One region of the Sphingomonas sp. TX0543 genome, then DNA from elsewhere that is predicted to be linked to it. Evidence: predicted binding sites of a transcription regulator. Region 1 holds the regulator's gene; each other region holds the start of a gene.

The links. The regulator LexA, encoded in region 1, represses DNA repair genes until DNA is damaged. The targets are predictions, from matches to a motif close to GTTCCNCNCTTGTTCT.
Region 2: ACM61V_RS21705 (LexA family protein) is a predicted target of LexA. The motif match lies at 3,680-3,695, and genes of this name have one in related genera.
Region 3: ACM61V_RS17475 (S24 family peptidase) is a predicted target of LexA. The motif match lies at 9,060-9,075, and genes of this name have one in related genera.

The regions. Positions count from the first base shown of each region.
Region 1 covers NZ_JBLZUS010000002.1:2,881,654-2,892,113, forward strand. Annotated here, with positions in the region: gene ACM61V_RS14450 (DUF2490 domain-containing protein) at 1-14, shown strand, start outside; gene ACM61V_RS14455 (lmo0937 family membrane protein) at 114-257, shown strand; gene ACM61V_RS14460 (dihydrolipoamide acetyltransferase family protein) at 303-1,598, opposite strand; gene ACM61V_RS14465 (alpha-ketoacid dehydrogenase subunit beta) at 1,604-2,608, opposite strand; gene ACM61V_RS14470 (3-methyl-2-oxobutanoate dehydrogenase (2-methylpropanoyl-transferring) subunit alpha) at 2,668-3,957, opposite strand; gene ACM61V_RS14475 (PilZ domain-containing protein) at 4,114-4,422, opposite strand; gene ACM61V_RS14480 (Bax inhibitor-1/YccA family protein) at 4,566-5,312, opposite strand; gene thpR (RNA 2',3'-cyclic phosphodiesterase) at 5,434-5,979, shown strand; gene ACM61V_RS14490 (RNB domain-containing ribonuclease) at 5,985-7,370, opposite strand; gene ACM61V_RS14495 (molybdopterin molybdotransferase MoeA) at 7,453-8,640, shown strand; gene lexA (transcriptional repressor LexA) at 8,697-9,371, shown strand; partial or broken gene ACM61V_RS14505 (ComEC/Rec2 family competence protein) at 9,448-10,460, opposite strand, start outside.
Region 2 covers NZ_JBLZUS010000005.1:45,349-55,808, forward strand. Annotated here, with positions in the region: gene ACM61V_RS21680 (YgjV family protein) at 1-246, shown strand, start outside; gene ACM61V_RS21685 (GNAT family N-acetyltransferase) at 243-809, shown strand; gene ACM61V_RS21690 (hypothetical protein) at 1,116-1,376, shown strand; gene ACM61V_RS21695 (hypothetical protein) at 1,636-1,944, shown strand; gene ACM61V_RS21700 (Y-family DNA polymerase) at 1,947-3,206, opposite strand; gene ACM61V_RS21705 (LexA family protein) at 3,212-3,625, opposite strand; gene ACM61V_RS21710 (hypothetical protein) at 3,742-4,191, shown strand; gene ACM61V_RS21715 (hypothetical protein) at 4,372-4,566, opposite strand; gene ACM61V_RS21720 (hypothetical protein) at 4,541-4,693, opposite strand; gene ACM61V_RS21725 (HU family DNA-binding protein) at 4,741-5,022, opposite strand; gene ACM61V_RS21730 (SOS response-associated peptidase family protein) at 5,135-5,704, opposite strand; gene ACM61V_RS21735 (crotonase/enoyl-CoA hydratase family protein) at 6,025-6,924, opposite strand; gene ACM61V_RS21740 (TetR/AcrR family transcriptional regulator) at 7,001-7,645, shown strand; gene ACM61V_RS21745 (AMP-binding protein) at 7,642-9,264, shown strand; gene ACM61V_RS21750 (Rap1a/Tai family immunity protein) at 9,500-9,841, opposite strand; gene ACM61V_RS21755 (DUF1259 domain-containing protein) at 10,063-10,460, opposite strand, start outside.
Region 3 covers NZ_JBLZUS010000002.1:3,503,158-3,513,617, forward strand. Annotated here, with positions in the region: gene ACM61V_RS17435 (conjugal transfer protein TraF) at 1-746, shown strand, start outside; gene ACM61V_RS17440 (conjugal transfer protein TraH) at 748-2,172, shown strand; gene ACM61V_RS17445 (conjugal transfer protein TraG N-terminal domain-containing protein) at 2,206-4,908, shown strand; gene ACM61V_RS17450 (hypothetical protein) at 4,913-5,143, opposite strand; gene ACM61V_RS17455 (HigA family addiction module antitoxin) at 5,343-5,672, shown strand; gene ACM61V_RS17460 (HsdM family class I SAM-dependent methyltransferase) at 5,879-7,468, shown strand; gene ACM61V_RS17465 (BsuBI/PstI family type II restriction endonuclease) at 7,465-8,529, shown strand; gene ACM61V_RS17470 (DUF3489 domain-containing protein) at 8,534-8,791, shown strand; gene ACM61V_RS17475 (S24 family peptidase) at 9,146-9,787, shown strand; gene ACM61V_RS17480 (thermonuclease family protein) at 9,800-10,225, shown strand; gene ACM61V_RS17485 (DUF5818 domain-containing protein) at 10,222-10,460, shown strand, end outside.

The DNA of each region.
Region 1 (10,460 bases):
CGGCATTTCATTGAGGCGGTTTCGTACATCGCGATCAGACAAATATTGTCACAAACCCGGAACGATTCCGACACAATCCACGTTCTCGCTTCAAGACATTACGGAGAGATGCGATGCTTTGGACGATTGTTGTGATCCTGCTGGTCCTGTGGCTGCTTGGTTTCAGCCTGCACATCGCCGGCGGACTGATTCATATCCTTCTCATCGTCGCGCTTGTCGTCGGTCTGGTCCAGCTTTTCACCGGTCGCAGGGTATAGTATAGGCAGGCGCCGGTCGCAGTCATCAGACCGGCGCCGCTTTTCTCATTGCGCGAATAACAATACCGGCGTTTCGAGCAGCTTACGAAGCGCCTGCACATAATTTGCGGCGTCCCATCCGTCCACGACGCGGTGATCACAGCTAATCGACAGATTCATCAGCTTCGCGCGAACGATCTCGTCGCCCCGGAAAACCGGGCGCTCGACGATCTTGTTCGGGCCGATGATAGCGACTTCGGGCCTGTTGATAACCGGAGTTGTCGCGATACCACCAAGCGGGCCAAGACTGGTCACGGTGATCGTTCCGCCACCCAATTCATCAGGCTTCAGCTTGTTCGCCCGCGCGGCCTCCGCAAGACGCCCGATCTCGCTGGCGAGTTGCCATATATTGCGATCCTGCGCGTCTCGGATGACGGGCACCGTCAGACCGGCATCGGTCTGTGTTGCCATCCCGAGATGCACGCGGCCCGAACGCGTAACGACTCCGGCCTCATCATCGTACCGCGCGTTGAGCATCGGGAATTCGGGCAATGTGCGACAAATCGCGACGATCAGCAACGGCAGCATCGTCAGCTTCGGCCGGCTTCCACGCGTTGCATTGAGATCGGCGCGCACCCGCTCGAGCTCGGTTACGTCAATCTCGTCGACATAGGTGAAGTGGGGAATGTGGCGCTTCGACGCGGCCATGTTCTCGGCGATGCGACGGCGCATCCCGATAACCTTGATCTGCTGGTCGGCGCGCGCGTTTGCGGCGTGCGGCGCGTGATAGCCTTGCCCTGAGGCATAGCGGAGATAAGCGTCAAGATCGGCGTGGCGGATACGATCCCCCTCGGCCGGCTTAACATGCGACAGATCGATGCCGAGATCGTCCGCGCGTGCACGCACAGCTGGCGACGCGAGCACATGACGCTGCGTTTCTGCCGACGCAGGCGCAGGCGCCGCGGGCGCGATCTCCTCTTCCGCCAGAGACACCGAAGCCGGGGCGGTGCTGGAAAGTTCAGGATGCGAAAAGCTTTCGACCGCAACCGGCTCGACCACCGCCGCCCCCGGCGTTTCCGCCGTGATCGCTGCTGCCGCTTCTTCCTCCGCCTCGCCTTCGCCCTCCATCTCGATCACGACCAGGGTCGCGCCGATCGAGACCTGCTCGCCGACTTCCCCTGCCAACTCCACGACGGTGCCGGAAACGGGGCTCTCCATTTCCACGGTCGCTTTGTCGGTCATCATGTCCGCGATCTGTTGGTCCTCCTCGACCCGATCACCAACCTTGATATGCCACGCCACGATTTCCGCTTCGGAAATCCCCTCGCCGATATCAGGCAACCGAAAGTTGAAACGCGCCATCGTCATCAGTCCTTCAGAATCTTTTTGAGCGCCTGGCTGATCCGCACCGGCCCTGGAAAATAGGCCCACTCCAGACTGTGCGGATAGGGCGTGTCGAACCCGGTGACGCGCTCGATCGGCGCCTCGAGGTGATAGAAGCACCGCTCCTGCACCAGTGCGGAAAGTTCCGCGCCGAAGCCGGAAGTTCGCGTCGCCTCGTGAACGATCATGCAGCGTCCGGTTTTCTTCACCGACTCCTCGATCGTCTCGATATCGAGCGGCACGAGCGTGCGCAGGTCGATCACCTCCGCATCTACCCCGGCCTCGGCGACAACGGCGAGGCAGACGTGAACCATCGTGCCGTAAGCGAGGATCGTGAGCGCCTCGCCCTCGCGCACTATGTTCGCCTTGCCTAGCGGGATGCGGTAATAGCCGCTGGGCACCTCGCTCGCGGGGTGTTTCGACCAATTTTCGGCCGGGCGATCCCAATGGCCGTTGAACGGGCCGTTGTAGATGCGCTTGGGCTCGAAGAAGATCGTCGGATCATTATCCTCGATCGCGGCGATCAGCAGCCCCTTGGCATCGTAAGGCGTGGACGGGATCACCGTCTTCAGGCCCGATACGTGAGTGAAGATCCCTTCGGGCGATTGCGAGTGCGTCTGGCCGCCGAAGATCCCCCCACCAAAGGGCGAGCGCACGGTGAGCGGCGCGATGAATTCGCCATCGGAGCGATAGCGCAGTCGCGCCGCCTCGCTGACAACCTGATCGAGCGCGGGATAGATATAATCGGCGAACTGGATTTCCGGCACCGGGCGAAGGCCATAGGCACCCATTCCCACCGCGACGCCGATGATGCCGCATTCGGTGATCGGCGTATCAAACACGCGCGTCTTGCCGTATTTCTTCTGAAGGCCCGCGGTGGCGCGGAAGACGCCGCCGAAATAGCCCACGTCCTCCCCCATCACGATCACATTGGGATCGCGCGCCATCATCACGTCCATGGCAGAATTTATCGCCTGGATCATGTTCATGCGGGTGATCTCGCCCGCGTCGGACACCGCTTCCGTTTCAATCGTTTCGGACACTGACATCACCCCTTGCGCGCCCAGGGACGGCCCGAAGCCGTTTCCTCGTCCATCATCATCTGCCGCTGTTCCTGGAGGTGCCAGGGCATTTCCTCGAACACGCCGTCGAACATGCTGTCGAGCGGCTGATGCAGACCATGACCAAGGATACCGTTCTTCTCGGCATCCTTCTGCGCCGCCTTCACCTGTTCGGCGACTTCGCGGTCCATGGTGCCCTGGCGTTCCTCGTCCCATTCGCCGATCGCGATCAGATGATCCTTCAACCGCCGGATCGGATCCCCGAGCGGCCAGGCGTTTGGCTCTCCCGCGGAGCGATAGGCGCTCGGATCATCGGAGGTGGAATGGCCCTCGGCACGATAGGTGAAATGCTCGATCAGCGTCGGCCCGGCGTTGGTGCGCGCGCGCTCGGCCGCCCAGAGCGTCGCCGCATAGACCGCGAGCGCATCGTTGCCGTCAACGCGCAAACCGGCGATGCCATAACCCACCGCGCGCGCGGCGAAGGTGGTCGCTTCCGCGCCCGCAAAGCCCGAGAAGCTGGAAATCGCCCATTGATTGTTGACGACGTTGAAGATCACCGGCGCGCGATAGACGGTGGCGAAGGTGAGCGCGGAATGGAAATCGCCCTCCGCCGTCGATCCCTCGCCACACCATGTCGCCGCGATGCGGGTGTCGCCCTTCGATGCGGACGCCATCGCCCAGCCCACCGCCTGCGGATATTGCGTCGTGAGGTTGCCGGAGATCGAGAAGAAGCTCGCCTCGCGCACCGAATACATGATCGGAAGCTGCTTGCCCTGCAGGCGATCGGCGCGGTTCGAATAGATCTGGTTCATCATGTCGACGATCGACCAATCCCGCGCGATCAGAAGCCCCTGCTGGCGATAGGAGGGGAAACACATATCATCGTGTTCCAGCGCATAGGCAGCGGCGACCGCCACCGCCTCCTCGCCCAGCGACTTCATGTAGAAGCTGGTCTTGCCCTGCCGCTGCGCGCGGAACATGCGCTCGTCAAAGGCACGGACCAGCGCCATGTGACGCAGCATCCGGCGCATCGTATCCGGTGAGAGGCGCGGATTCCACGGCCCGACCGCCTGGCCCTGCTCATCCAGCACGCGCACCATGGTGTATGCCAGATCGGTGAAGGACGATGCCGCCGCATGCGTATCGGGGCGCGGCGCGGCGCCGGCTGGAGGCACGTCGACAGCGGAGAAATCCACGTCGTCGCCGGGGCGGAACTTAGGCTCCGGCACGTGGAGCGACAATGGCTTCAAATTGCTGCGAACAGGCTCGCCGGACATGCTCTCTCCAGACTCGCGCCTCTTTCGCCGGCGCGCACGGCTATTTCGCTTGCTTGAAATATAATTTCAAGCGGCGAAAAGCGCGGCATGACCTATTTAAGGGGTTATCCGTCGTGCAGTTGAAGCAAGCTCTCGTGCCGCGTGAGCACGCCGGCGTCAGCGTGGTCGCGCGTCGGGGGCGGCCGCAAGGAGCAGATCGAGCTCATCGATCGCCAGTGGGGCAAGGAACTCGCACCCGATCTCCCCATCGCTGGCCCAGATGATACGCGCGTGGCGCTGCACCCCGCCCGGCAGACCAATCTTCAGCGTCGTCCCCACCGGCAACGGGATCGACATCCGCGCCCGAATGCCGTTCGACGAGGCATCGACCACCTCGACGGAAACCGCGACACGCGCGGTGGCGCGGCACTCCGCAGGCGCACGCGGTGCGCGACGGGCATCCTTGGGCTTGGCGAGAGCGGTCATCGATCAGTCCCTGTCTTCCTCTGCCGCAGTCTGCCACCGCGATGGTTAACAGATCGTAGCGCCGCAGAAGCGTGACAGACGCGAAAAAGGCCCGGCGGATCGTCGCCGGGCCTTCTCGAACGTTCGGTCTGAGACCGATGGTCTCAGTCGCGCTGGCCCATGAAGGACAGCAGGAACTGGAACATGTTGATGAAGTCTAGATAGAGCGACAGCGCGCCCATGATCACCGTCTTGCCGATCATGTCGGTGCCGGCGACATAAGCGTACATGCTCTTGATCCGCTGCGTGTCATACGCGGTAAGACCGGCGAACAGCAGCACGCCGACCGCGCTGATGACCATCGCCATCGCGGGCGACTTGAACCACAGGTTGAGCAGCGACGCGACGATGATGCCGACGACACCCATGATGAGGAAGGTGCCGAAGCCCGACAGATCGCGCTTCGTCGTGTAGCCGTAGATGCTCAGCGACAGGAAGGCGACAGCGGTCGCAAAGAAGGTGATCGCGATCGACGTGCCCGTATAGACGAGGAAGATCGTGGACATCGACACGCCCATCACGGCGGCGAAGGCCCAGAAGATCAGCTGCGTCGCACCCGTCGACAGGCGGTTGATACCGAAATTCAGCACCAGCACGAAGGCCAGCGGCGAGAACATCACGAGATATTTCAGGATGCCCGGCGCCATGAAAACCTGTGCCGCGAGGCTGTCGCGTCCGCCGCTGGCGAACAGCAACGCCACGATCCCGGTCAACAGAACGCCCGAGGCCATATAGTTATAGACCGAGAGCATATAGGACCGGAGACCCGCGTCATACGCGGCAGCCCGCGTATCGGCGGCGCTCGTCCCGAACGGGGCGGCGGTCGGCCGGGGGTCAGACCAGTTAGCCATTGTCACTTCGCTCCTTTATCCCGCAAAGAAATGCGCGGGAATGAGGGAAATATTGCCCGTCCCGCCGCAATTTTCAAGCGAACCGCCCGAAAGCAATCTTTCGTTACAAAGGCATCGTCGCATGTATCGTCTGTTCGCCGCGCTCCGCCCGCCTGCGTCGATCCGCGCCGCGCTGTCCGCGGTGATGAGCGGCGTGCCTGCCGCGCGCTGGCAGACCGATGCACAGCTTCACCTGACGCTGCGTTTCATCGGCGATGTCGATCGTCCGCTGGCGGAGGAGATCGCACACGCACTGTCCGGCGTGTCCGCTTCGATCCCGGAAGTGCGGCTCGCCGGCGTGGGACAATTCGACAAGCGCGGCCGATCCGATGCGCTATGGGCCGCCATCACTCCTCATGCCGAACTGGCCACGCTGCATCGCAAGGTCGATCATGCGCTGGTGCGACTGGGGCTGGCACCGGAGCGGCGCGCGTACCTGCCGCATGTCACGCTCGCCCGCCTGCCGCGCAGCGCAGGGCATGGCGCAGCGATCGAGCGCTGGCTGGCGACGCATTCGGGGCTCACCAGCGCCCCCTTCACGATGGGCGAGTTGATCCTGTACCAAAGCCGCCTCGGGCAGGGCGGTGCAAGCTATACGCCGGTCTCGCGCCACCCACTGGGCCGGTAGCGCGCTCAGCCGATACGCGTGAAACGCAACGCGCGCCGCACGGGATCGGCATCATCCAGCCGCACCGAGATCTTCTCACCCGGCTCGCCGGCATCGGTCGCCACGCGCGCCACTACCGGACGGTCGCAGAGCTGGATGCGCGCACCACGTTCATCGCGATCCAGGATGATCGCGGCGAACGCCTGCCCCTCCAGACCGTGCAGCGTGACCGCCTCCGCCATGTCGATCACCGCGCGGTCGATCGCGCCGGCGACGGAACCGGACCGTGCCATAACCGCGGGCAGCTTGCCGAACGCGACGGTGACGACATCCGGCACGGGCGCTCCGTTCGCGATCGCCAGCGCCGCCTGCACGACATAGCGATCCGCCAGTCGCCGCAGCGGGGCGGTCGCATGGGCGTAAGTCGCCGCTACCGCCGCATGCCATGGCACAACGCCGGGTTGGTAGGGCGCGTAGCTCGCCCCCTCGCCCGCGCGGCGGATGGCGATCATCATCGCCGCCTGCCGCGCGTCATGCCCATCCAGCTCACGCTGGAATTCGCCGAGCGTCGTCCCCGCCGGCCACACGATCCCCAGCGCCGCCGCAGCGTTGCGCAATCGCCCGATCGCGCGTTCATCCGGCCCTGGCATGACGCGGAACAGCCCGGTGTGATGCGCCAGCATCGCATCCGCCACCGCAAGATTGGTCGCGAGCGACATCGCCGCGTTCTGATCCTCCGCCGCCGCGCGCGGCCGGAACCGCAATTGCAGCCGGCCATCACCGTTCCGCGCAAGTTCCTGCTCCGGCGGATCGACGCGCGTCGCACCGCGCCGATCCTCCGCCGCGCCGACACGTGCGGCGAGATCGGCGAAACCGGGAGGCAGATCCGCCGGCCGCACATTCTCATAGGCGAGTTTAGCGCGGCTGCGGATCATCGCGCGCTCCACGCCATCCAGCCGCACGCCGCCGTCCGGCGCCACACGTACCATGAAGATCACAGCGGGCCGGTCCCCGTTCGGTAGCAGGCTCGCCGCGCCCTCGCCAAGCACCGGCGGATAGAGCGGCGCCTTGCCGTCAGGGAGATACAGCGATTCCCCACGCAGCCATGCTTCGCCATCGAGCACGCCACCCTCGTCAACGAACCAAGCCACGTCCGCGATCGCATAGCGCAGCAGCAGATCACTTCCTGCCGGCTCAATCGCGAAAGCCTGATCCAGATCGGTCGAACTCGCCGGATCGAGCGTGACGAACGGAATCGCGGTGCGATCGACATGCGCGGCAGGCGCGCGCCTCGCCGCCTCTTCGGCCGCCGCGAGCACCTGCGGCGGAAAGCTTTCGGGAACGTCATATTGCGTGCGGATCGCGGCGAGGCCCTCGGTCAGCGCGCGATCGGGATCGAGCAACGTCTTCATCGCGCGCAGATTATCGGCGGCGTCGCGCGCTGTCGATCATCTCGCGGTGGCCCCGGCGGCGGGGCCATGCAATGAAGGCGGGATGACACATCCTCCCCTTCTGCCGGTGGCCGAAGCGCAGCGGCGGCTGCTCGCGCTAGCTCCCACGATCGATACCGAGCAACTGGCGGTGATCGAGGCGGCTGGACGCTATCTTCGTGCGCCCGTCGTCGCGCAACGCAGCCAGCCGGCGCAAGACCTGTCCGCGATGGACGGTTATGCGATCCGCTTCGCGGATATGCCCGGCCCATGGCGAGTGATCGGGGAGAGCGCGGCCGGTCATGGCCATGACGGGGCGATTGATGCCGGAGAGGCGGTGCGCATTTTTACCGGCGCACCGATGCCGCCGGGCGCCGATACCGTGCTGGTGCAGGAAGAAGCGGAGCGCGACGGCGCGTTGCTGCGCCTCGCTGGAGAGGGGCCGCGCTACCGCACGCGGAATGTCCGCGCGCGCGGCCTCGATTTTCACGCGAGCGATGTGCTCGCCACCACCGGCGACCGGCTGACCCCCGCGCGCCTTGCGCTGATCGCGACCGGCGGCGCACGCACCGTGACAGTCAGTCGCCGCATACGCATCGCGCTGGCCGCCACCGGAGACGAACTGGTCGAGCCGGGCAGCGGCGGGGGCACTGGCCTGCCGGAATCGAACCGGTTGATGCTTCGTGCGATGCTTGCGGATCTGCCGGTCGAGTTCGTCGATCTCGGCATCCTCCCCGATCGGCTCGATGTTCTTACCGAAGCGTTCGCCAATGTCCGGGCGGACATGCTCGTCACCACCGGCGGCGCATCGGTGGGCGATCACGATCTTGTCCGACCCGCCCTGGAGGCGGCCGGCACAGCGATCGATTTCTGGCGGATCGCACTGCGGCCCGGCAAGCCGATGATGGCTGGGCGTCGCGACGACTGCGTGGTCGTCGGCCTACCGGGTAACCCGGTGTCGGCCTTCGTCACCGGCATGCTTTTCGTGCGCCCGCTCGCGGCGGCGATCGCGGGCGCGCGCGATCCGTTGCCGCAAACCACGCGCGCGACGCTCGGCGAGCCCCTGCCGGCCAATAACGAGCGCACGGACTATCTACGTGCGGAACTGCGCGGTGGCCTGCTTTACACCGCCGCGATTCAGGACAGCTCGATGCTCGCGACGCTGGCGCGCGCGACCTGCCTGATCCTGCGTGAGCCATATGCTCCGCCCGCGGCAATTGGCGAATCGGCGGAAATCCTGCCGATCGCTTGACCTCTCCTCGCTTGTTCCGTAAAGGTTCCGCGTCTGTTCGCCTGCGGAGGATCGCGATGCTTACGAAGAAACAGCATGAGTTGATCTGTTTCATCCATGATCGCCTCGCCGAAACCGGCGTTTCTCCGTCGTTCGAGGAGATGAAGGATGCACTGGAGCTGAAATCCAAGTCTGGCGTCCATCGGCTTATCAGCGCGCTTGAGGAACGTGGCTTTCTGCGCCGCCTGCCCAACCGCGCGCGCGCGCTCGAAGTGGTGAAGATGCCTGAACGGATCGAGGCGGCGCAGCGTCAGCCGTCCGCGGATCAGGCCCAGCCGGCGAAGCGCGCGCTTCCGCAACCAGCGAATGATGTGATCGAAATTCCGCTCCACGGCAGGATCGCGGCGGGCATGCCGATCGAGGCGTTCGAGGGTTCGTCATCGCTGCCGGTTCCCGCGGCACTGCTGGGGGCAGGCGAGCATTTCGCGCTCGAGGTGGCGGGCGATTCCATGGTCGAGGCGGGTATTTTCGATGGCGATTACGCGCTGATCCGCCGCACCGAGACCGCGCGTGACGGCGAGATCGTCGTCGCGCTGATCGACGACAATGAGGCGACGCTCAAATATTTCCGCCGCGAGGGGGCGATGGTCCGGCTTGATCCGGCCAACCGGAGCTACGATCCGCAGCGTTATTCGCCGGCGCAGGTGCGGGTGCAGGGCAAGCTTGCGGGACTGTTGCGTCGCTACGATTGAGGCGATCGCGCTCGCTGGCACGACGCTCCGGCTTTCGCGGGTAGGCGCCGGCGGAGGTTAGTGTCCTGGCGGCAATGACCCACGGATGCCGATCGCCCGCAACGTGAACCGTCGCGATCCTTCCGCTTGCAAGGCTGATGGCGATGCCGCCGGTTTTCTCCAGCATCGGGCGATCCAATAGCAACCATTGCGGCGTGCAGGCGCGCGGCAGGCGACGGTCGCTGACGACGATATCGGCCGCGCGACACGCCGCCACCATCTGCGCCCACGCCGGCAGATATCCGCTGCGCGTCGCAAGGATGCGCCATCGCCGGCCGCCTGCCATCCTTGTGATCATGCAGGCATCCCGACTGCAGGCGGCATCCGGCTGCTCCGACAGCGGCAGGGGATCATCCTCCGCGCCGGCATTCTCCGCCAGCATCCCGCGCACATAGTCCCCGGTGCGGTCGCGCAGTATCGCCAGATCGCCGCGCGCGGTGCGGATCGCCACATGCCGTCCGTCACCGGTAACAAGCAGGTCCGGTGCCGGCGTTGCCAGCGCCCAGCCCGCACCGAGAGTTAGCGGGATGAAGCCGAGCCGCCGCCATCGCGTCCGCCACAATGCCAGCCACAATCCGCCGACCGCCATCAGCGCATAGGCCGCCCCCGGCATTGCGGGCAACGCCGTCACCGAGCCTGGCGCGGCGGCCGTCGTTCGCGCGATCCACAGCAACAACGCGAGCGCCTTTCCGGTCAGCCACCACAGCGGGCCCCCGACCCCGATCGCGTCGAACAGCAGCGCCAGCGCCTCCAGCGGCATCACAACGAAGGTGGTGAGCGGGATCGCGACGATGTTCGCGAAAGCGCCGTAAATCCCCGCGCGATGAAAGTGATACACCGCGATGGGCATCAGCGCGAATTCGATCATCAGGCCGGTGAGGAGCAGCGATCCGCCATCGCGCAATATCCGCGCGATCCAGCCCTCGTCCCGCTTCATGAACCAGCGCCGGGCCATGGGATGCTCGTGCAGGGCGACGATCGTCGTCACCGCCGCGAAAGATAACTGGAAGCTTGGCCCGACCAGAGACTCAGGCCAGAACAGTGTCACGA
Region 2 (10,460 bases), on a different contig from region 1:
GCCCACAATCTTCTCATTGGCGCACCGTTCGCCTTGGCCGTTGATCTTGTATCTGTCGCAGGCAATCTGCTTGGGCTTTTTGCCTTTTGGAAGCGGAAACAGCGTGGAGCGGACGGGCCACGCAGCCTAAGCTGTCCGACGCAGCTTTCCCCACGTCACGCTTTCCGCTCTGGTCACCTATCCCTCGGCAAACTCGCGATTCCAAAGCGCGCGCGCGCGTTACAGGGAGCCCAAGTCTTCACATGACACAGGCGATATACGCGCCCCCACTCCCGCCGGCGCGTTCGATAGCTCAAGTAGGCGGAAAGCGGAGTTGGAGCGAGCCACGCCCGGCGAACCTTGCCGACGCTAAAGCTTTGGTACGCTTGAAGATCGCCCTCGCTCGCGAAGCGGAACATATGATCTTCGATGTCCGAGATCGAGGGGAACTCCTGCGCCGCACAACTGTGGAGCTGAGCGCCGCCGTAGCCGGCGAACGAGGCATCTTCGTCCTGCAACGCATAGGCGACCTCGTCGGCTACATAGATGTGCGGAGCGTGTGCATCGAAGGCGCTGCCGAATTTGCCTCGTTTAATCTGGCTATCCGGACACGGTGGCAGGGACGTGGGCTCGGAACAAGTCTGGTGAAATCCGCCGAGGAATGGGTACGTCGCCGCAGGATACCTTTCCTGATCTTCCACGTTGCTGTTCGCAACGACCGGGCGTTCGCACTCTACCAACGGCTTGGCTATACCGTGTGCGGAGATGTGGTGGCGGCCAACAAAGAATCGGGCGCTACACGTAGCGGCGTGTGCTCGCAAACAGCCTGATTTCCTGCTCACGCTTTCTGCCACTGGCGGGGAGCGTCCTGCTCGAATTATCTGCCAGTGTGCTCGCCATCACCGGCGCTGCTTGCAAACGGGGCGTTGTGCTCACGCTCCGTGCCAATGGGCTCTCCAAACCCGTAGCCGGCAAGCGCTTTTGCGAAGCAGGTTTCCAGAACAGTTCTGACAAGCGGCGGGCCGCAGAAATGCGTTGTCGTCATGGCCCGCCCGCGAGGTCGTCAGAAAGGAAGGTTTTCGCGAACAGGGCCAGCGCATAATAGGCGATGACACCACGCAAGCGGAAAGGGTGCGATGACCAAAACCGAAATGCTGGAGACGATGAAACGCCTCGACGCCCATGCGAATGCCCTGCTGCTGATCGGTGCTTCCGATATCGATCTGCTCGGCGGCATGTTCGACGTGATGCCGGACTTCAAGGCGCTGCTCGATGCCGGATACGGCGAAGAGATCGAGAGAAACGCCGGTCGCTTCCCCGGCCTGCACCGCTACGCCGTCATGCTCTCAAATATCGCCGAAGGGATCGCGGACGGCTCCATCCGGGTGCCACGCTGACGCCACTCCCGCTGGCAGATAATGTGAGCAGGCGACCATGACTGCGAGCAGCGCCGGATGATGGCGAGCACATTGGCAATTAGCGTGAGCAGACTGCTCCGCCCATTGTCAGATAATCCGAGCAGAAAATCGCTCCGTTTGCGAGCACACGCCGCTACGATTGCAAGCGCCTACATGCATCCATAATCGCTCCCGCGACCGGCACGATGCTGCCGCCAAATCGTTGATGGCCTGACGGAAATTCGAGGGAGAACATCGAATGCGTAGCCTGGTTGCTGTGTTCACGGTCGGGATATTCGCGATCGCGACCCCTGCCGGCGCGCAGGACATGCCCGGCGCAGTCGATCTGGGCGCGCAAGCGCGCACCCAGGTTCAGTCAGCGACTGCTCGTGGCTATGCCGAACGGGGCGGGGCGGCGACCGCGCGAGGTCCGAACGGGGTGCCACTGTCCGCTCGCGCGAAAAGCTATTGCGACAGCTATTCCGCACGGTTGCGCCAGTACGGCGCGAAGGATGGGCGAGTGATGAAGCTGGCAGCGGCCTGCCGGCAGGCAGGCTATCGCTATTGATCTCACCGCGCGATCGGCACCTGATCGATCCGCGTGGTCCAGGACGGGCTCTTGAAAGCACGCTTGGTGTCGTAGCTCTTCTGGCCAAAGCCCTCGGAGGCAAGCCGCATCGTGTTGCGGCCGAACCGCCCGTTGAGCCCGTCGATCGCGGCGAGCAGGGCAGGGGATCGCGGATCGGGCACCGCGAACAGGTCGGCCTGGTGCGCGGTCATCGGCTCCAGCCCCTCGAGCATGACGCCGCACTTGGTGTAGACGCCGCCAGTTTCGTACATGACATCCGCCATGCGGCCCGCCATACCGCCGATCACGCGCGGATCATTGGTCGCCGGCGACAGCCGCGCTATGCGCGAGGCGGACGGCGCGTTGGGCTTGAACCGGCTTCCGTGGGCAAAGGCGATCAGGCGGGTGGCAGCGAGATCCTGCGCGCGGATCTTCTCGGCCGCGCGGACCGCGCGGCGCACCATCGCCTCGCGCAGCGCCGCGACCTCGCGCACCGGCTCACCGAAGCAGCGGGTCACCGCGGTCGCCTTGGACGGGGGCGGCTCCGGCTCGAAATCGGTGCATTCGACGCCGTTCAGCTCGCGCACGAGCCGCTCCAGCACCACCGTCCCCACGTCGCGCGCGACCTCCGGGGGGAGGGCGGCAAGATCGGCCGTCGTCCTGACGCCGAGCGGTCGCAGCCGCTCGGTCATCGCTCGCGCGATGCCCCAGACCTCCTCGACCGGCCATTGCGCGAACAGGCGCCGCCGCAGCTCGATGTCGTGCAGGTCGACCACGCCCTTCCAGACCTTCTCCGACGCCTTGGCGAGGGCGTTGGCAACCTTGCTCAGCGTCCGGGTCGGGCCAAGCCCGATGCGGATCGGCAGGCCCGTCGCACGCTTGACGGCCGCGATCACGCGGTGCGCGGCAGCCACGTCGCCCAGGCCGTTCGGGAGCACCGGCAGGCGAAAGAACGATTCGTCGATCGAGTACACCTCGACCGTGCAACTGTGCTCGGCGAGGACCTGATTGAAGCGACGATTCATGTCGGCATACAATTCGTAGGAACTGCTGCGGTATTGGATGCCATGCTCGCGGACGATATCACGAATCTTGAACATCGGCGCACCCATCTTGATGTGCAGCGCCTTGGCCTCCTCGGAGCGCGCGATGGCGCAGCCGTCCCCGTTACTCAGCACGATGAGCGGTTTATCGCGCAGCGACGGGTCGAATACCCTCTCCGACGAGCAATAGAAGTTGGAGACGTCAGCGATCGCCCACATGGCGGTCAGCCCTGCAGGTTGCGCACGGAGGCGCGGACGACGCCCCACACTTCGACACTCTCATCCGCGATCACCGCGTCGTAGCGCATCCGCGCGTTGCGGGCCTCGAGGACCGGCTTGCCGTCGCGCCAGACCAACTGGCGGATCACGAAGCCCCCGTCGACCACGGCGATGACGATGCGGCCGCTAACCGGCGTGGCGTCGCGATCGACCACCACCACGTCGTCATCATAGATTCCAGCGTCGATCATGGACTGTCCGCTGACCCGGAACACGAAGCTGGCGGCGCGGTCGAGGCGCAGCAGCGCCACGAGATCGATCGCGGTTTCCTCCCAGTCCTGGGCAGGCGAGGGGAAGCCAGCGCCGGCCGCGCTCACCACCCTCAGGCGAAACGCTGGCGGCAGATCGGCGATCGGCATCGGTTGGGACAGGGGAATCACACACGCGGACATGCGCGCATGATATGCTGGATAAGAACATGAAGGGAACGAGATTTTCCTTTTGTTCTCATTTCGCATGACTCATAGAGTCATGGATGCCGATCCGCCCCGAAAACCGCTGGCTGTACCCGATCGACTGGCCGCTGCTGTCGGACCAGATCCGGTTCGTGCGGGCAGGAGGGCGCTGCGAACGCTGCCGGCGACCGCATCTTCGGCACGTCGCGCATCTGGGCGATGGGCGCTGGTGGGATAGCGAAGCGCGATGCTGGCGATCGGGAGAGGGGCGGCGGGTGAACGTCGGCGACCTGTTCGCGCTAGACGTCGTGCGGATCACCTATGTCGTGCTCGCCTGTGCTCACCTCGATCATGATCCGAGCAATAGCGCGCCGCGGAACCTCGCCGCGCTATGCCAGCGATGTCACATGATCCACGATGCCGAGGAGCATCGCTGGCAACGCTGGTGGAACGCGTTTCGGCTGCGCGCGCTGCAGGATCTTTACGAAGATCCGCGACACGCTCGCGCGCGGGATCGACGGCGCGGCTAATTCGCGACTGACTGGCCAAGCCTTAGCTGCGGAAAAGCCACGTCAGTCTCTGCAAGACCGATGCCGGAAATAAGCTAAGTCTTTGATTTAACATAAGATATCTTATCGAACAAAACAGGAACGTGGCTTGTGCCGGCTTGGCAACAGCGGCTTAACCAGCGGCCGAACTCTTAACTTGGCTCAATAGTCGAGGTTGCGTTTTTCCATCTGTGCGGCCGCGAGGTCCGCGACCGGACCAGCGCCTTCGGCCAGCTCGTAGATCGCTATCACAGCCCTGTCGTCGAGACGCTCGACCATTGCCTGGACCGCTGACCAGTTAGCCACGTCGAGCGCGACCGTCGTGCTTTCGTTACCGGACACGGCGATCGGCCGCATCAGCCATCTTCGACCAGCGATCGGCCGAATGCAGCATACGGTCCCTAGCATGGGGCAGAACGAGCTGCTGGGCCTCGGCAAGGTCGGCCGCTGCCCTCGCGCGGTAGTCGGCTGCGGTATCGGCCATGAAGTCCCCTCAGTTTAGGCCAGCGTTCTAAAACCCTGGCCCGTTTATCACTTGCCGTTCATCCGATCGCGGACCGCCTTCGCCGGCGCGAACGTCAGCTTGCGTGACGCCGCGATCGTGATCGCCTCGCCCGTCGACGGGTTGCGCCCCTGGCGCTCTGGGGTGTCCTTCAGCTTGAACTTGCCGAACCCGTTGAGGCTGACTTCCTCGCCGGTCGCGACAGCCGCGGTGATGTTCGCAAGGATCGCATCGATGACCTTCCTGGCGTCCGCCTTTGCGAGGCCATGGGTATTGGAGAGCTGTTCGGCCAGATCGGATGTCGTCGTCATGAACACGTCCCGGTGGTGAATGATTGGACCGGCCTTAGCCCGGTTCACGTCGCGCCGCCATCGGGAGTTGCCTCCTGCGCGCTCATCTCGCCCTCGTAGGGGCGGACGAGCTTCAGGGCGTCTTCATAGCTGCCGTCGAGCCATGCCGTAGATCGCGAGGGTGAAGGATCGCCGGCATTGCCTTGGGATGCCAGGGATCGACGGTGGGGTTGGGAGAGGTGGTGCAGAAGGCATAGGCATCGCCGCGCTCGGTCGGCCGCCACAGACCGGCGAAGAAGGCGATGGGCTGGTCGGGCAGCGAAAACCACATCTGGCGGGGTTTGCCATCGTCGCCCGTCCCGCCGTCGGGATGCGGCTCGGCGAAGTGCGTGAACGGGACCAGGCAGCGCCGATCGGGATTCGCGATCGACGGCTTCCACATCGACGATGCGAGATTCCGCGCATTGGTGACGAACTTGTCCAGCTTGACCGCCGGGTCGCGCTTGCTCGCTACCTTGGTCGGGAAGCCCCATTCCATCGCGACCGGTTCGAGCGGACGGTTACCCTCCCCTGCCCGCCTGACGACCAGTCCGTAGCGCGCTGTCTTCTTGCCCGTCGGGAAGATCTCGCGCGGCACCGGGTAGGTGTAGGCGCTTGCAATCGTAGCGGCGTCTGCTCGCAAACAGCCGGTTTTTCTGCTCACGCTCTCTGCCACTGGCGGGTAGCATCCTGCTCAAATTAGCTGCCAGCGTGCTCGCCATCATCCGGGGCTGCTCGCAATCGGACATGGCTGCTCACATTATCCGCTCCGGGCGGATGTCAAAGGCGGGTTCATTTCACGGGCCGGATCGTCCCATTTCTCCGTCTCCAACTGGCCATTTCGGGAATGAGCAATCGGGAACATATTTTGGGAAAACGGCTATTTCCCTGCCGTCCGGCGCGCCTTGCGACCGTCAGCCGTCTCCCTGAACCTTCCCAATCGGGAACGCTGTTCAAGGGAGTCACCTATCGCGCCCACGGAGATTATTTGGGCGCACTGTCGATCTCACGGATCAGGCGACGAGCCTCGTCCCCTTCAGGAATGGAGCGGCCACTGTCACGCCACTCGATCGCCGACTTGAAGCCGTGAGCTTGTGCGTGTCGACGGAACCATAGACCCTCGGGATTGTGACGGGTTATTCCATCGAAGACGGTCGCCATCATCTGTGACTGTTCCAGCCCCATGTTGAGCATGACCTGATTGACCACCAGCTTGTGCATGGCGAGGTGGCTCGCAGGCACGCCCGCGATCCTGGTCGCGAGTTTCAATGCCGCATCGTCCAGTTCCCCGGCGGGCACGGCGAGGTTTGCCAATCCCCAGTCCGCGGCCTGCCGCCCCGAAATCAGGTCGCCGGTGAACATCATCTGCTTGGCGCGCGCAGGGCCGAGGCGGTAGGTCCACATGGCTGTCGTCGGACAGCCCCACACGCGGGTAGGCATGTAGCCGATGCGGGCATCCTCGGCCATGATGAGGAGGTCGCAGCATAGCGCGATGTCACTGCCGCCAGCGGCAGCGGCTCCATGCACCTTGGCGATCGTCGGCTTGCTTGAGCGCCAGAGCGCCATGAAGTTTGCGGTATTCCGCTTCATGTGCGCGTAATCGACCATCGGGTCCCAAGGATCGCGCTCCTGCTGGCAGGGATGATCGTCCTCACTCTCGGCATAGCCGACCAGATCGTAGCCGCCGCAGAACCCCTTCCCCGCGCCCTCGACGATAATCGCGTGAACGGTGTCGTCCGCTTCCGCCCATTCGACCGCGGCGCGTATCTCGCCGGGCATATCGTCGTTGATCGCATTCAGCCGTTCGGGACGATTGAGCAACAGCCGCGCGACCCGCCGATTGGACGGATCGTGATCCACGCGCAGCGTCGAGAACTCGGGCATCGCATCTCTCCTTGGTCAGACCTGACTATCAGCGTTCATCATTGACAGTCAACGCTGACTATCAGATTGTCCGGCCATGGAGAGCAAATCCGCCGTCCAGGGGCCGGTGCGTCGGTCCACGCGCCGCGAACAGCGCGAGGCGACGCGCGATCACATCCTTCTCTCCGCAGTCGCTGTGCTGATAGAGTGCGGTGTCGCCGGCACGACGACGCTGGAGGTGCAGAAGCGATCAGGGGTCGGGCGCGGTACGCTCCTGCATCATTTTCCGACCCATGCCGAGCTGCTCTCGGCGACCGTGGCCGAACTGGTCCGTCGCAACGAGGTCACAGTGCTGCGCGAGCATCGCTCCGCCGCACCGGGCGTCGATCCCCTAGCACACGCGATTGTGTCGCTGGCTTCTGCGGCTGAAAGCCCGTCCTACCTCGCCGAACTGGAACTATGGGCCGTAGCCCGGGCAGACCGCCAGCTTCATGCCGCGCTGCGCGGACCCGAGCGCGCTGCCCGCGCCGAGCGCGACCGCGTCGTCGCTGCCCTGTTCGCACCGATTGCCCACCTGCCCGGCTGCGCGACGGTCATCGCCCTGACCCTCGAACTGGTTCGCGGCATAGCCGTATCGGGGGTCCTTCGGTCAGACACAGACCATCGTCACCGGTTGCTGCGGCATTGGATCGACGCAGCGCGGCTGCTCTTGCATCAACCACCCTCGGAACCCGCTCCATGACCTCGGGACTGACTTCATCCTATCGTGCCGCCGATACCTCCCGACCCGTGTGGGAGATGACTGCGGGCGACGCCTTGCGACGAGCGGCGGAGCTGGCAAGGGATCGTGCCGCACTGGTGGAAGCCGCGCCGAAGGGGCTTGCATCCGTGTCCGGCGCGGCCACGACCGATCGCCGGTGGACCTATGTCGAGTTGCTGGTTGATGCGGAGGCGTGCGCCCGCTGGCTGCTCGCACGGTTCGCTCCTGGCGATCATATCTGCCTGTGGGCGCCGAACGTGCCCGAGTGGGTGATCGTCCAATATGGCGCGGCGCTGGCAGGGCTGGTCCTCGTCACCGCCAATCCGTCGCTCCGTGCCGAGGAACTTCGGCATGTCCTCGACCGATCGAAGGCGAAGGCGCTGATCCACGTCGAGGCGTTCCGCGGGTCGGACATGACGGCTATCGCCCGCATCGCGGCGCCATCGCTCGATCACATCCTGATCGGTGAAGTCGCCGCCGCCATCCCCCGGCATCGCCACGGTTCCCCGCTGCCGGCCGTGTCGCCGCTCGCTCCGGCGCAGATGCAGTTCACGTCCGGCACTACCGGCAGGCCCAAGGGGGCGCTGCTCACGCACCGCGCGCTCGTGACCAACGCATCGCTCGTCGCAACCCGCATCGGACAAGGGGGTGATACGGTGGTGACGCCGATGCCGCTCTTTCATACGGCGGGATCGGTGCTGGGCGTGCTTGGTGCGGTCACCAGCCTGTCGACATTGGTCCTGCCGGTCCTGTTCGATCCGGTGCTGATGCTGGACACGATCCAGCGCGAACGCGGAACAGTGACCAGCGGCGTTCCGACCATGCTGGCCGCCATGATGGCGGAGCTTGATCGCGCCGATTATGACCTCTCCAGCCTCCGCATCCTGTTTTCCGGTGGGGCTCCCGTCGCGCCCGAGTTGCTGGCCCGGGTCGAACAGCGGTTCGGTTGCCGAATGATGTCGGTTTACGGTCAGACCGAACTTAGCCCTATCATCTGTGCAACAGACTACAACGACACGCAGGCCGATCGCGCCGGCACCGCAGGCCGACCGCTGCCGCAGGTCGAGGTCAGGATCGTCCAGCCCGGAACGCACGATCCGCTGCCGCTCGGTGATCAAGGCGAGATACAGGCCCGCGGATATCAGACTATGATCGGCTACTACGGTCAACCGGACGAGACCGACCTCACCCTTCTCGCCGATGGCTGGCTTCGTACCGGCGATCTGGGCCTGATGGATGATCGGGGATACGTCCAGGTCACGGGGCGCCTAAGCGACATGATTATCCGCGGAGGCGAGAATATCTATCCGGCGGAGATCGAAGCCGTCCTGCTGAGGCATCCGGCGATCGCCGAGGTGGCGGTGTTCGGCATTCCACACCCGACATGGGGGGAGACAGTCGCAGCATCCGTCAGATTGCGTGAAGGCTTGGCGACCGTCGATCATCAGCAACTCAAGGACCATTGCCGATCTCTGCTGTCCCCCCAGAAGACGCCTTCCAGTTGGTTTGTCGCCAGCGAGTTTCCGCTAACGGCATCTGGTAAGATTCAGAAGTTCGCACTTAGTCAGCAGGCGGCAGAAGGCAGTCTCCATTCACTTTAGGAAAACGCAAGGGTTCTCGAAACCTGTCTATCTAGGATTCGAGAATACCGCCAATTTCCCGCTACACCATCCCATGCGAGACGGGATCGCTATGCTTTGGGGTGTCATTCCGCCCCCAACCGGACCCGGCTACCAGCGGCACATTTTTCAACAGCCCCGACCGATTGTTGAACAGGCTGAGCCGAGTGTCTTGCCACGATCAAGGCGAAGTAGCTGAGAGCTTTAGGGGAGCCTGTTAGCGGTTCACTTGCCCCGGACACGGCCAAGCCGAACTCAAGGCCTGTTCGGCCCCCGCGACCATGTGGACACTCTGAAAATAGCTGTCCCGTTCCGCCCAGCGCAGATAGGCCGCACGCAAGGCCGCACGATCATCGCGCGGCGCGCCGCACTCGGCCTTTCGCGCGACGATCATCATGTCCAGCACGCCTTGGAGATATGCTCCACACCTCTGCTCCGCGGCGCGGCAGCTCGCGAGAAGCGCGGCACCTTGCATGTCCGACTGTTTGGTTTGCGCCAGCGCCGGAGCATGAGGAGCGACCGCCCCCATCAGCGCCAAGATCATGGTTGCACGTTTCACCGTTTTCGTCCTTTCCGAACCCGGCTGGGCCGGGTGAAGGGGCTCGTCCGAGCTTAAGGTGCTGACACGCCTCAATCGCATTTTCATTCCTCGCTACCGAGCACCTGGCCTTCGGGCGTCACGAACAGCTCGACTGTCTTGCCAGCGCTGTTCCAGTTGCCCATCGGGCCGTGGTCGGGGTCGGGCGGCGATGACGGCCCGAAAAGCCGATCGCCTGATCGTCAGCTTCGTTGCAGGTTCATTTTGTCAAGGGCAGCGCGCAGGCCGCGGGCGAGCTTGGCTGCATCCTGGTTCGCCCAAAAGTGCATGAAGAACAGGCGCGGCTCGTCGTTCAGCATGTGATTGTGCAGTGCCGTAACTTCGATCCCGCTGGCGCGCAGCGCGCGCATGACCGGATCGACCTCGCTCGCTACCAGCACGAAATCGCCGGTGATCGCGGCCTTGCCGCCCCCGGTCGGCTGGAAGTTGATCGCGGTCGCGGTTCCCATCGTGGGCGGCGTGACCATACCGGCATCCATCAACCTTTCCGCGCGCGGGAAGCTGTATTGGAGGACGCCGCCATTCGGCTTGCCCTTGGCCCCCATCACGCCGTCAAGTGCGGCCGTGTTGAGATCGACGG
Region 3 (10,460 bases), 620 kb from region 1:
CCACCCAGACCGATGCGCTGCCACGCGCCGAGACGGGCGAGCGGCAGGACAGCTTCTACTGCGCGGAGCGCCGGCTTGGGTACTGGTTCTACTGCGACCGGCCCAAACCGCCGGAACAGAAGGCACTTACGCCAGCGGCAAGCGCCACGAGCCAGCTTGACGCGATCACGGCGACCTTGCGGGAGCTCAAGGCCAAGGCGATCCTCGAGCCCACGCCTGCCAATGTGACGGCGTACATCCGGTTCCAGCGGGCCCAGCTCGACCGGGCTTCACTCTTCAGCGACGTCTGGCAACGGGCGATCTGGCAGGATCCCGAGCTCGACTACACGCTGCAGCGCCCGGTTTCGACGCTCGGCAAGCGCCAGTGGCAGGATTCGCGCAGCGCGGAACGGAACGCGGCAATGGCGCAGCTCTCCGAGCGCTACGGGCTCTTCTACTTCTTCGCCCAGAGCTGCGGCGCCTGCGAGGTCATGTCGCCGATCGTACAGAGTGTTGCCTCTACCTGGCATATCGCTGTCAGAGCGATTTCGACCGACGGCGGCCCATCGCGGCATTTCCCGAATTACACGGTCGAGACCAACCAGCGCAGCCGCATGGGCCTGGAGCCCAAGATTACGCCAGCTGTCGTGCTCTGGGACGCCCTGACCGGCCGCCCCATTCCGATCGGCTACGGCGTGATGAGCGCCGACGAGCTTCAGGACCGGATCTACCTCCTCACATCGAAGGAAGCTGGACGTGACTACTAGGATGAAAAGAGCCGTCGCTGCGATCCTTGCAGCTACCCTTCCCCTCACCAGTGCATCGGCCGACGTCGGCAGTTCGATGGACTCGTTTCTGAACGACGTCGGCGGCGCAGCCAACGTCAACGGGCCGACCGCGTTTCAGGGGCAATCGGCCGGCTATTACAGCCTCGGCAATGTCTGGACGCGCTTCCCGCAAAAGACGACCAACATTGCCAACCTGCAGCTGCCGCGCGCCCGAGCTGGATGCGGCGGTATCGACATTTTCGCGGGGTCCTTCAGCTTCATCAACGCGAGCGAGATCGTGGCGATGCTGAAGGCGGTCGCCAACAATGCCGTCGGCTTCGCCTTCAGCCTGGCGATCGACACGGTCTGCCCGGAATGCTCGAAGATCATGCAGGAGTTCAGCCAGAAGGCTCAGCTCATGAACAACCTCAACATCAATTCCTGCGAGATGGCACAAGGATTGGTAGGCGGGATCTGGCCGAAGGGCGACCTTGCCGACAAGGCGGTCTGCGAAGCTATCGGCAACTCCGAGGGCATTTTCACCGACTATGCCGCAGCCAAGCACGGCTGCGGCACAAGGGGGCAGCGTTCGAGCACGACTGCGCAAGGGTCGGGCAAGTATGACGACGTCAATCCCGGTGTGCCGCGAAACTACACCTGGACGATCCTCAAGAAGTCGGCGTTCTTCTCGCCCGGAGGCCGCTTCGACGAAGAGCTCGCCGAATATGCCATGACGCTGTTGGGCACGATCATCTACGTGCCGCCCAAGGACGATGAACCGGGCAAGTTCGTGCCGATCGTTGGCGAAGCCTCGTCGACGCTTGTGACCTCGTTGCTGGATGGCACCACGAACGGCAACGTCCTCATTTTCGACTGCGACGAGACGGAGAAGTGCCTCAACCCAGGTTTCAAGTCGCTGAGCCTGCCCGCATCGAAAGCGCTGCGGCCGCGCGTCGCGGCGCTCATTGGCGGGATGGTTCAGGCGATCCGCGATGATACGGCGATCACCGAAGAGCAGAAGGAACTGCTGCAGGTCGCATCGATCCCGCTCTACAAGATCCTGACCGTCCAGGCGGCCTATGGCCGCGGCATGCCGACCGACGACCGCGAGACCCTGGCCGAGATCGCCAGTGTCGACCTGCTGTTTGCCGTGCTCGACCGCATTGTCAGCGAGGCTGGCCGCTCAATGTCGAGCTTCATTGGGGCCGACGAAGCGAAGATCGCGATGTGGCAGAGCCAGGTCAATGTCGTGCGTCAGGCGCTGGCTGATCGGCAGGCCAACACGCATCTCAAGGTCAATGCGGTGCTGCAGATCATCGAGAAGACGGCGTTCATCGAGAACGTGCTGGCTGCCTCAATGTCTCCCGGCATGGCCGCATCGCTCGACTGGTCGCGCGGCGTCCAAAGCCGCGCCCTCACCCACTGACCGGGCCAACCACATCCAAGCGGGACAATAGACATGGTCGAGATTTTCACGGTCGGCGGCGGCGACTATCTGGTCAACGTCTTCCAGGCAGTCGCTGCCTGGACCGGCAACGGCGGCTACAAAAGCCTGCTCCAGGTGGTCATGGTGATGGGTCTTGGCCTTTCCGCCTTGACACTGGCATTCAACCAGGACTGGCGGGCGTGGATCAACTGGTTCCTGGGCGCCACGCTCATCTACTCCTGCCTGATGGTGCCGCGGCTCGATGTCCATGTGACCGACCGGCTCAACCCGAGCCTTGCGCCGGCCAATGTCAGCAATGTGCCGCTGGGCCTGGCTCTCATGGCGAGCTTTACCAGCCAGGTCGGCGATTATTTGACGGGCTCGGCCGAGGTGGTGTTCGGCCTGCCTGGCGATCTCAACTATTCAAAGAACGGCATGATCTACGGCGCGCGGCTCTACGATGCGACCCGGTCGTTGCGGATTTCCGATCCCGAGTTCGCCGCCAATCTCGATGAGCATTTCCGGCAGTGCGTGTTCTACGATGTCTTGCTCGGCCGCTACTCGATGAAGGAGCTGGCGGAGACGGGCGACATCTGGGCGACGATAGCCCCGGGCAGCCAGGCTCGCGCGCAACGGTTCCTGACCCGCGATGCGACCACTAGCGAGGTGAGCTCGAACATCGTGACTTGCCGCGAGGCTTACGACACGCTCAATGCGCAGTGGGCCGGACTGGTCGATGCGATGGGTTCGGTATTCGGCCGACAGCTCTACCCCAACCAGACGGCCGCGCTGGCCAAAGCGAAGCTCTTCGCCGATCTGCCGGTCGCCTATCAGTACCTGACCGGGGTCTCGGCCAACGCGACCGAGATCTTCAAGCAGACGCTGACGATCAATGCGATGAGCCAGGCCATGCACTCGATGTCCGGCGGCAGCGGCGCGGGCAATGTCGACGTCTACGCCCAGACCCGAGCCGACATTCAGACCGAGCGGACCTATGGTTCGATTGCGAGCAACGCGATGAAGTGGGTCCCGCTCCTGAACGTCGTGCTGACGGTGCTTTTCTACGCCCTCTTCCCGGTCCTGTTTCCTCTATTCCTGCTCCCCAAGACGGGCCCTGTCGCACTCAAGGGCTATGTGACAGGCTTCTTCTATCTCGCGGCTTGGGGGCCGCTGTTCGTGATCCTCCACATGATGCTGATGTACAAGGGTGCGGCTGACATGAGCGCGGTCACGGGCAGCAACGGTCTCAGCCTTGCGAGCTTTACCGGCATGGCAGACGTGAACAGCGATATCGGTCTGCTAGCAGGCTACCTCATCGCCTCGGTGCCGTTCCTGGCCGGCGGTGTGGCGAAGGGCGCCATGGCAATCTCACACAACGCGACGAGCTACCTCAACCCAAGCCAGAACGCGGCCGAAGAAGCAGCCCGAGAGGCGAGCACCGGCAACGTGTCACTCGGCAACACCAGCTTCGAAAACGCGAGCGTTCTCACCCGTCAGTTCGCCCAAGGCACTATTGCCCCAAGCTTCACCTATGGCGCGCCGCAGACGCGAACCTTCAGCGACACCGGCTCGATGACCACGAGCTTCCCGGATGGCAGCTACGACCAGATCCCGAACTCCAGTTATCCCTTCACCCCGACGCTGGGCCAGGAGTTCACATCGCGGCTTTCGACCATGGCGTCACAAGCCCGCGCCAACAGCGAGACCTATGCCAATGTCGCCACGGAATCGACGACCAGCGCCGTGACGAAGTTCCGTGAGCTCAGGGACCAGTTCAGCCGAGGCGCATCCTTCGAGAGCGCGACCGGCACCTCGAACTCCGACAGCATCCAGACCGCATTCAGCGAGGTCGATCAAGCATCGACCAGTCTGCAGCGGCAATTCGGACTGTCGCGCAGGGCCGCCGATGACATCACCGTTTCCTGGTTTCTGAATGGCGAGGCAGGCGCAAGTGCCGGCATCACGAACGGAGTGGCATCGGCGAACATCGGAGCCAAGGGTGGTCGAAACCAAGCTTGGACCGATAGCGACATCGGGATCGCTTCGGAAGACCGTTCGCGCATCTTCGGGAGCCTGTCCCAGATGGCTAACAGCCGCAATTGGTCGAGCACCCGCGATGGGTTCGTTCGCTCAGTCAGTACCTCATCAAGCTCGTCGATCTCGAGCACCGCGAGCGGCATGAACGCATCTCTGACGGAAGCACAGAGCTTCACAATCGAAGCCCGCCGGGCCGAGGAACTTGCCAACCGCCTTGAGAGCCAAGCGTCGTTCTTCGAGGGAAACAGCGCCGCAGCAAATCTCAATCTGTCCCAATCCTACCGAGAATGGGGTCTCGCCGAGATCGAAAGCAACCGCGATTATTATGGCAACGCTCGGTTCGACGACGTCACTTTCCAGCTTAGTCCGGAAGGCCAGGCATTGCAGGCAAAGTTCATTGAAAGTTATGCCGAGCAGCTTCGCAACGGGAGCAACGATCGCCTGGTACTCGCCCCCGGACAGGCCGTGTCCCGTCCGGCTTTCTCTGGCGCCGGATTGGTACGCGGGCGCGCGCAGACTGGCAGAGGGAACTCTGTCACAGTGCCGCAAGTGGGCGTCGGCAATATCCGTGGTGAGGTTCTGGGAGCTCAGTCTGCCGGTCGCGAGAAGATCAGCGGATCAAGAGGACGCCTGGATGCCATCACCAAGGGAGCACAGGGCGCAAGCGCTGAGGCTGCCGATGATGTCAAAGAGTGGTGAAGCGTCAGCCCTTCAAGACATCCCAATAGAGCACAAAGCCGACGAAGATCGCGAGTAACAGGAGGACTGCAACCGTCAAGGCTTGCGACCACGGATCAGCCCATGACTTCTTGATCCGATATTCCATCAGGCGATTATCGCGGATCGCCTGATCGACTTCAGACAACCCTTCCCACTTGCGAGTTCCCCGCGCCTCGGTGCCTTCAATGTCGAATTTCGTCATGATAGCGTTCATCTCGGATCCCTTTAGAACATAGCATAAACGAGGTCAGGGAACAGGGAAATCTGCCCCGCAGCGGAGAGAGCGCAGCCTCTCCTCAAGGTTCGAATCACGAATGCATTGACACGGAGAACGAAATGGTAACAAAAACCGCTTGTAAAGCGTCTCTTTACAGGGCACGCTGGCATAACCCGGCGCTGATCGAGATTGATGTATGCGAAGTGAAACCAGCCTGCTTATGCCCAGCCATCCCGGCAGCTTCTTGAAGAGTGAGATAGTGGAAGCCAACGGCTTGTCGGTAACAGAGGCAGCCCAAGTGCTTGGAGTGACTCGTCCAGCGCTGTCGGCCTTGCTCAACGGTCGCGCGGATCTAACGCCTCAAATGGCTGTGCGCATAGAAAAGGCGTTTCGCGTGCCTATTGAGCAGTTGATGCACATGCAGACCAGCTATGACATTGCGGAAGTCCGCAAGCGCGCCGACAAAATCCAAGTAGCGCCATTCAAACAAAAAGCAGATGGGGCGCGACCAGGGGGGATCATATGACGAATTCGAGATCAGCCGCACGGCTGAAAAAGCCCACGGCGTCCAGCGTAGCCGCTGCCATCGACTCCAAGCGCGTCGAACTGGCGCGCGCGCGTGTCATGTCACGGGCTTGGGCGGAAACAATCCCGGAGACACGCCGCACCAGCCAAGCAGCCCTTTTCGCGCGGGCTGCGATTGAAGCCTTTGCTGACTGTGTGGCACCTCAATTGACCCTCAGTTCTCCCTTTGTAACGGTGCGTGGGAAGCTCGACGCAACCGCGCGTCAGCTGGCTACATCCATCGGGCGCGAGGCGGCAATGTTGCCGATCCTCGAAGGCAGCCACTTCCTAACCAGTCTCTACACGACCCTATTGCCTGGAAGGGAGCGCAGCGCCCTCGGGGCATTTTATACGCCCCCGGCACTGACCCAGCGCTTGCTAGATCTCGCCACAGAAGGCGGCGTTGACTGGTCAAGTGCGCGCGTGCTCGATCCGGCGAGCGGTGGGGGCGCCTTCCTGTTGGAAGTCGCCGCACGCATGCGCATGGCGCTTGAAGGCAGCGAGCCTGCCTTCATCCTTGCCCATCTCGGCACACGTCTTGCGGGCCTAGAACTTGATCCGCATGCGGCGTCTCTGTCACAGGCCGCACTCGAAATCTTCCTCTCTGATCTCAGCATGGCGTGCGGCCGCGCTTCGCCGGTCTTCGTGAAAGTCTGTGACACGCTCGAAGAAACGCCGTCGGCCAAATATGACTTGGTGATCGGCAATCCGCCTTATGGACGCGTGACCCTCTCGGCCGCGCAACGCACGCGCTTTGCACGGAGCCTCTACGGCCATGCCAACCTATACGGGGTGTTCACAGACGTTGCCCTGCGGTGGACGCGACCAGGCGGTGTTATTGCTTACTTGACGCCCACAAGTGTGCTGGGGGGGCAGTATTATACTGCTTTGCGCCAGCTTCTCGCAGATGAGGCTCCACCAGTCGCGATTGATTTCGTGCATGCGCGTCGTGGTGTCTTCGAGGACGTGCTTCAGGAAACCCTCCTCGCGCTGTACCGCAAGGGCGGAAAGCGCGATCGTTTCCAGGTCCATTATCTTAATGTTGATAATGAGCGCGAGGCGCGCCTGAATAAGAATGGGAAGGTCGGCTTGCCGGGGGACGCTAGCGCGCCGTGGCTAGCGCCGCGCGAACCAGGACACGTCGGGCTCATCAAGGCGGCAGAGGCCATGGCCTCGCGCTTATCAGATTGGGGATATGGAGTTTCAACCGGCCCGCTCGTGTGGAACAGGTTTAAACCGCAGATGCGCGCTCGTGCAGCGCGTGGACTTCTTCCCCTGATCTGGGCCGAGGCGGTGACAGCTGACGGGCGTTTCGTTTTCCGTGCTCAGAAGAAGAACCATGCACCCTACTTCAAGACGGAAACTGGGGATGACTGGCTTATCGTAAATCAGGGGTGCGTGCTCGTTCAGCGTACTACAGCGAAGGAGCAGGCACGACGTCTGATTTCCGCCGAACTGCCGCAAGCCTTCATCGAAGTGCACGGCGGAGTAATTGTCGAAAACCACCTGAACATGGTGCGCGCGATCGGAAAGCCGAAAGTGTCCCCCGCTACCGTCGCCACCGTACTCAACAGCGATGTGGTCGATCAGGTGTTCCGTTGCATCAGCGGGAGCGTCGCCGTGTCGGCGTTTGAATTGGAGGCCATCCCGCTACCGCCTGCCTCGGCCATGGCAGAAATTGAGCGACTTGTCGCAAAGGACGCGCCGCGTGCGAAAATCGAAAAGGCCCTGCGCGGCCTCTATGGCCTTAAAGCATGATGTTTCCGCCGCTCCTACCATGGAAGGAAATCCACGGGCGCTTACCGGAAGTATTCCCCGAAGGTTCGGCGAACCGCGAGCATTCGATCTGGGAAATTGCGGCCAAGACCATTTTTGTGATGCTCTACGTCGGTGCTGTGGAAGGAAACGGAGTTTGGCTCCGGCCCGATCAGGTGACGCGGATGACGGACGCGCAGGCGGCGCTGACCGGTGACGATGACCGCGCAGCTTGGGTGCCCGTGTCGATGAAATCCAGCAAAGGCTTGAACATTCCTGATCGATGGTATGCGGTCAACACGCGGGAATCGATCCGAGACGATACAATCCGCTATGCTCTGCTCCAAAATGGCGCCGTCATCGATCGGCCGGTAGCCACCACATCGTCGGCAGGGCGGTATGCCCTACAAGCCGAGTTCGCGGAGCTATTGTCACCCAATCTCGACGAAGCGACCTTCATAGCCAAGTCGGCCGCTTGGCGCGAAAAGCACCTCAATGCGGGAGCGCTCGCGCGCATCGCGATCGTGCGCAAAGGGGCTGCCGCCGGCGGCACTTACGAGCTGGTCACGTTTCCCAACGGTGAAACCCGCCGCATGGCGACCGGACCGAGCGCCGATATTTCCAAGGCAGTGATTGAGGTCTTTGCACCAAAGTTTCTGCAAAAGCCTGGTGTGATCACGTTAAGCGAAAGCGGCAACAAAGTAGTCGCGCGGGATGACGAGTTGGCCAAGGCAATCGGTCTAACAATACCGGCCGACAAGAGTCTGCCCGATATCGTGCTCGTCGATTTGGGGCCAGTTCATCCTCTGCTTGTGTTCATCGAGGTCGTGCATACTGATGGACCGGTGAATGACGCGCGCAAAACGGCGCTGTTGGAAATCGCACGAGGGGCCGGATTCCCTGCGGAGCATGTTGCCTTCGTCACTGCCTATCTTGATCGCGACACTGCCACATTTCGCAAGACCGTCAGCAGTCTGGCTTGGGGAAGCTATGCTTGGTTTGCATCCGAGCCGGACAACCTAATGGTTTTCAGCGCCAAACCTGTGCAGATCGAGGGCATTTGACAGCGTGGCTAGTACGCACGTTACGGAAAGCAGAAGTGACAAGCCGCAGCGCTTGCCCCGGGCAGGAACTAAGCAGGCGCTGTTGGTCGGCATGCTGATGCGAGCTAGTGGGGCGACAATCCGCGAACTTGTTGAGGAAACCGGCTGGAAAGCAAATACAGTGCATTCGGCCTTGGCGACTCTCCGCAACTCGGGATCAAGTATCGTCGTCGATTTTTCTGAGGACCAAAGACGCTACCATCTCACAGGAAAGTCTGCATAAATCAGCCGTTAAGGCATGACGGCCGGAGGCAAGTATGTCTGGCAAATTTTATTGACGACAGTTCCTTCGCCTATCCCTTGCGGCGGAGATATATACGTCAGCACGCGCAATCGTGTCCCAGTCCTTGGTCGGCGACCGGCCCGCAAATCTTTCACAAAGCGGGGGTCCCCGACCGCCAACCGACCGAAGGTGCTCGGCGACGTCCGGGTTTGCACCAGATATTCCTCAATCTGCTCCAGAAGCTCCATGGCCGTAGACTCGCTTTGCGCTTGCGTTCTTGTTATGTCCTTACTAGGAAGGCCTCCTAGAGTCTAGGATCGATTTTCCTAGGTGCCCGCGATAGGACTGGCAGTCATGGACGACGCACGGAGAGCCCTGGACGAATTGATCCAGCAACGAGGGGCGAATTACTCCTCGGTTTCGCGCCTTCTGGGGCGCAATGCCGCTTACATCCAGCAGTACATTCGGCGCGGCAGCCCGCGGCAGCTGGACGAGCAGGATCGCTCGGTACTCGCGCGATTTTTCGGGGTCGATGAGAAGATTCTCGGCGCCCCGGCCCGTCGTTGTTGCCCGGTCGTCGAACTGGTGCATGTGCCTTTGCTCAATGTCGAGGCATCAGCTGGCCACGGCGCTTTGGCCGAAATGGAAGCCAAATCAGCGCAGTTCGGCTTCGACGAGAAGTGGCTACGCCGGCTTACCGCGAGCAAGGCATCGAGCCTGTCGATCATCGCCGTGCATGGCGACTCCATGGAGCCAACCCTTCATGATGGCGACGAAGTGATGGTCGATCTCGGGGACGGCCAGGCGCGCCTGAGAGACGGGATCTATGTCCTGCGGATGGACGACATGCTGAGCGTCAAGCGGATTGCACTCGAACCGCAGGGCAAGCGCGCCTCAGTTCTGAGCGACAACCCGGCCTATCCGAGCTGGCGCGGTCTCGAGAAGCGGACTCTTAATATCGTCGGGCGGGTTCTCTGGTTCGGACGAGCACTCTAAGGGAGCCATATGATACTCGCCTTGCTTGCCGCCTCCATCGTCGCCTCCGGACAGCCATTCACCTGCACACCGACCCACGTCTGGGATGGTGACGGTCCAGTCTGGTGTGCGGAAGGTCCTCACCTTCGGATCGCCGGCATCGCTGCGCGGGAAATGGACGGCACCTGCCGGACCAATCAGCCCTGCCCCGCTGCCTCGGCGATTGACGCGCGCGATGCGCTGGTACAGCTGATGGGCGGCGCGCGCGGAACGATCTCGACCGGTCATGTGGTGGTAAGGGGGCCGCGACTGACATGCCGCTCCGAGGGGGGCGCAGGCGGAAACAGGACCGCTGCCTGGTGCCGCCTGCCGTCAGGTGCCGATCTGTCATGCGCCATGATCAAGACCGGCACTGTCTTGCGCTGGGATCGCTACTGGAAAGGCCCGGCTTGCCGGTGAACAGCACCACGCATCTGACCGGCATCGTCGAGCGGGCGGCAAACGGACCGGTGCTACGCACCGATGGTGGCGGGACCTGGGAACTCGACAACACCCGCCAGGTACGCAAATTTATCGGCTCTCGCGTCGAAGTGGTCGGGGAGCGTTCGGGGTTCAACGGGTTTACCTGCGAACAGATATGGCTGGCCGGCCAGCCTCGTCCGACAGCATTCAAACTCCGCATCGAATTCCTTCT